Regions from separate parts of the Viridibacillus sp. FSL R5-0888 genome, predicted to be linked through region 1. Evidence: riboswitches for the same ligand, from Rfam matches in the RefSeq annotation. Region 1 holds a riboswitch; the other holds the start of a gene.
What was found. A riboswitch is a leader RNA that binds a small molecule or an ion and turns the genes downstream of it on or off. The one in region 1 is predicted to bind cobalamin.

Region 1 (2,207 bases):
AATGGCCCAAATAATACAGTTCCTAAACCTACACCAGTAGGGTGAGAACAACTACCAGTTACAGATGGGATTTTAAGTGCGGATAAAACAAAAGCAAAAGCACCAGATAAGCCAAGCATCATTTTAGTATCTGGATTTTCCTTAATTGTTTTACGTATTGAACGGAATCCAATTATCAAAAATGGAATTGTTACTGCCCACCAGAAGATAGCCCATTCTACAGGTAAGAATCCCTCCATAATGTGCATGGCAAATGCTTGATTTGGAACAATCATGACAAATGCTAAAAAATAAATCATTTTCCAGTTAAATATTGATTTTAACTTATTCATATTATTCTCCCTTTTATTTATGTATTTTTACTAGATATACAGTTATATACAAATAACACCTCCTATGAAATACCTCTCTGGATAGGGCGTACAGCCAGTTTGCAAATAAAAAAGCACTTCTTTCATAGAAAGAAGTGCGTGAAGGAAAAGTCATCAAAAAATAAGACTTACTCACTTTCACACCCATCCTCGTAGGTTGAAACAGTTCCTCACTTTATGGCAGGTCTCCTGGCTTAGAATCCTCATTTTGCTACAGCCTTCCCGTCTATTGACAGTGACATAATGTAGCAAAACTCCTCAACACAGTGGCGGGACCGCGTCGGATTAACACCGACTTCCCTTTTAAGTTAAACGCTAATTTAACACCATAAAGTTTATTGAATTGTTTGATTTCAGAATATAGTGTATCATGAGAATTTTCTTTCTACTAGATTTTTTTATGGAATTTTCAAAAATATTGAAATTGAGTAGTAAGGTAGATATAACTGTTTTTAATAACTTTATATAGGTGTAAATGTAGAATTTAAATTATGTCAAGATAATATTCATAAAAAAATCTATTTGAATCTAGTAAAATTTAGTATATGATAGTTACAGATTTAGAATTTACTGAATAATACAATTGAATATCAAATTTAAAAGTGCCGACATGTTTGGTTTATTGAACATGTAGGATAATAGGGAAATCGGTTAGAATCCGATGCAGCCCCCGCTACTGTAACGCTGATGAAATGATAACACTCACTGGTAAAATACTGGGAAGAGATCAAAGTAAAGTGACGCGTAAGCCAGGAAACCTGCTTTTATAATTATGAACGATACTTTTCGGAGGGAAAGGTGAAGGCTACAGTGGACGATGCTTATTTATTTTGATGTGTTGTCTGAATAATCTAGTTTTTAAACCTTAATTCTTTGAATTAAGGTTTTTTTATTTACCAAAATAAATAACTAGTTGCCAATTTACCCTATTTCCATAGATTTTTCATAAAAAATGATGAACACAGTATGGGAGGATCACGATGACAACTTGGAATTTAGAAAGAATGAAAAGCCATTTGCTCATTTGTAATGGTAGTAGCTGTTTGAAAAAGGGCGGCGAAGAAGTAACGCTGGCAGTAAGGGATGAGATTGCTAGGCTTGGGGTTGACGAACAAATACATACAACTCGAACTCGCTGTAATGGACGTTGCAAAGATGCCTGTGTCGTTATTGCGTATCCACAAGGTACTTGGTATCAAGCAGAATCTCCTGAAATTGGCCGTCAAATTGTTCGCGAATGTATGGATCAGCAAGTTGCACCTCATGTCGTCTACCAAACATTAAATGGCAACATGACGAAAAACCCTACATCAGGAGCGATTAAAGGTATTTCGAAAAACAAATAGTTAGATGTAACGAAAAGGAGATGTTTGAATGTCGCAACTTGGCAAACTTTATGTAGTTGGTTTTGGTCCAGGAGATTTTAAACATATTACAACTAGGGCAGTTGAAGCACTGCAAGAAAGTGATTTTATTATCGGTTATAAAACGTACGTTGAACTCATTCAAGATCTAATTGATAGTAATACATCTGTCATCAGTACCGGTATGACTGAAGAAGTTTCTCGGGCTCAAGAAGCCGTAAGACAAGCTGAAAATGGTAAAAAAGTAGCGGTCATTTCAAGTGGTGACTCAGGTGTGTACGGTATGGCCGGACTAGTTTATGAAGTGTTAATAGAAAAGGGATGGACAGAAGCAACCGGTGTTGAAATTGAAGTTATTCCTGGCATTTCCGCTATTAACTCTTGTGCTTCTTTACTTGGCGCACCGGTCATGCATGATTCATGTACGATCAGCTTAAGTGACCACCTAACTCCATGGGATTTAATAGCAAAA
Region 2 (2,207 bases), 1.7 Mb from region 1:
CCACGTTTTTCGTCATAGTAATCTTCTAGATTAAAGCCCATTACTTCGCGAATTTCATGCGGGTCAAATAAGTACCAATCTTCACGTGCTTCAACAGCCTCCATGAAAATATCAGGTAAACTAACGCCTGTGAAAATATCATGTGCGCGCATACGTTCATCACCGTTATTTAATTTCAAATCAAGGAATGGGAATATATCTTTATGCCAAATATCAAGATAAATAGCAATCGCGCCTTGGCGTTGACCTAATTGATCTACTGATACTGCTGTATTATTCAATTGTTTAATCCAAGGAACAACACCACTTGAAGCTCCTTTGAAGCCACGAATAGATGATCCACGACTACGTACTTTCCCCATATAGACACCGATACCACCGCCAAATTTCGAAAGTGTCGCAACATCAGTATTTGAATCATAAATACTTTGTAAACTGTCATCTACTGTATCGATAAAGCAACTTGATAATTGACCATGCGTTTTACCTGCATTTGATAATGTAGGAGTAGCAGTCGTCATATATAAATTACTCATTGCCCAGTAAGACTCTTTAATTTTCGCAAGGCGATCTGTTTTTTCATTTTGCATAAGTGTCATCGCTATAATCATCCAACGCTCTTGGGGCAATTCAATTGGTGTTTTGTCATAATCTCGCGTAACATAACGGTCCAATAATGTTTTCAATCCGATATATGTAAAGATTTCATCTCGTTTAGGTTCAAGCATTAGACCAATTTCTTCAAGTTCCTGTTTTGTATATGATTTTGTTAAAGCTGGATCATATAAACCTTTTTCGACAAGCTTCTCAACTTGTATAGCAAATGCTGTGTATACCTGTCCTACTTCTAATTGGCGTACTGTAGATGCTTCTCTATAAACACCCGCCAATAATAAGCGAGCTGCAACGAATGTCCAATATGTGTCTTCTTCATCTAAAAAGCTTAACGCTTCTAAGCTCATCGCCTTTGTCCATTCAGCGTCAGTTCCTTCTGGATTCTTATTTTCCCAGCGTTCAGACTTTCTAATAAGCTGGCTAATTTCTTCTCTACCAAACTCTTCCTCTAATTGAGATAATAATATTGCTCTTTCATATGTCATTAATTGGACCATATTGTCGTCTCCTTTTTTACAAATATAAAAAGCGATGAATCTGCCTTCTTCGGCAGAGCCATCGCTCTAGGTTTTAAAATTGGAAGCAGGCGAAATCACAACAAAAAAATACTTTTGTAATCAAAAGTAAATTGTTCAATGTAAAGTCTCTCGCTTCAACTCCTCAACCCCCGAAGAAAGTGTCGTCATGCGAAAAAGGCAGGTCTACTGGCTCATGCATCATCCAATTGTCATCCTTCCCAAGCATTGCTCAGTGGTTAATTGACAGTTGTCCGCATTCACAGTTGCGGGGACAGCTTCGGTTTCTCTTCCGAATTCCCTTTTAAACCGTATATGGTACCTTTTTTCGCTCACATACTATATATTGTGTTTTATTGATTAATCTAATCTAACATATTGTGTTCCTATCAGACAAGTAGAATCGTAAAATTAAAGTAAATGAAAGCAAAAGACCTACGAAAAATGTTTTATAATTTCCTATAAAGTCTATTTTATTTTTACAAAACAGTAGGTTAGGATTGTTTTTAAGTATGAAAATAATAAAAAACTACCCAAAATTATATTTTAGGTAGCCAAAGAACTATTTTATTAAAGATTAGTCGTCTTCATACTCTTTTTCGAAATCAAGAATGGCACCAGTCTTAGCGTCAATTTCTAATTCGTATTCATACATGCCATCTTTTACTTCAATTTCATAAACGCCATCTTCTTCATCTAATTCAATTTTAGTAATTGTTCCTTTTGCTTTTGTTAAAGCAATTTGAGAAGCTTTTTGCTCACCGATGAAAGTTGTTGTTGGATTTGGTACTTTTGTAATTCTTTCTTTATCTGTAATCATAGCTTTCCCAGTTACTGCATCGACATCGATATCATATTCATAATCAGCAGTTAAAATCTCAAATTCATATACGCCATCTTCACGGTCATATCCTGCTTTTTTTACTGTACCATTAACATTTTGTAAAGCAATTTCTTTGGCTTTTGTAATGCCTATTACTTTTGCAGGTGTTGAAGGATTTGCTGAATCGCCAGTGTTAGGAGTATTTGGTTTAGTAGTTGTGATTACATCGTCAGCTACTTCTGATTCTTTTTTAA

Region 2: it holds a riboswitch for cobalamin, as region 1 does, so the genes downstream of both, MKY02_RS19810 (ribonucleoside-diphosphate reductase subunit alpha) here and MKY02_RS11520 ((2Fe-2S) ferredoxin domain-containing protein) in region 1, are expected to answer to the same signal.

The regions. Positions count from the first base shown of each region.
Region 1 is NZ_JBBPAU010000001.1:2,320,885-2,323,091, reverse strand. It holds gene MKY02_RS11525 (energy-coupling factor ABC transporter permease) at 1-332, opposite strand, end outside; cobalamin riboswitch at 534-717, opposite strand; cobalamin riboswitch at 962-1,151, shown strand; gene MKY02_RS11520 ((2Fe-2S) ferredoxin domain-containing protein) at 1,352-1,717, shown strand; gene cobJ (precorrin-3B C(17)-methyltransferase) at 1,746-2,207, shown strand, end outside.
Region 2 is NZ_JBBPAU010000001.1:4,011,305-4,013,511, forward strand. It holds gene MKY02_RS19810 (ribonucleoside-diphosphate reductase subunit alpha) at 1-1,112, opposite strand, end outside; cobalamin riboswitch at 1,293-1,471, opposite strand; gene MKY02_RS19815 (PepSY domain-containing protein) at 1,708-2,207, opposite strand, start outside.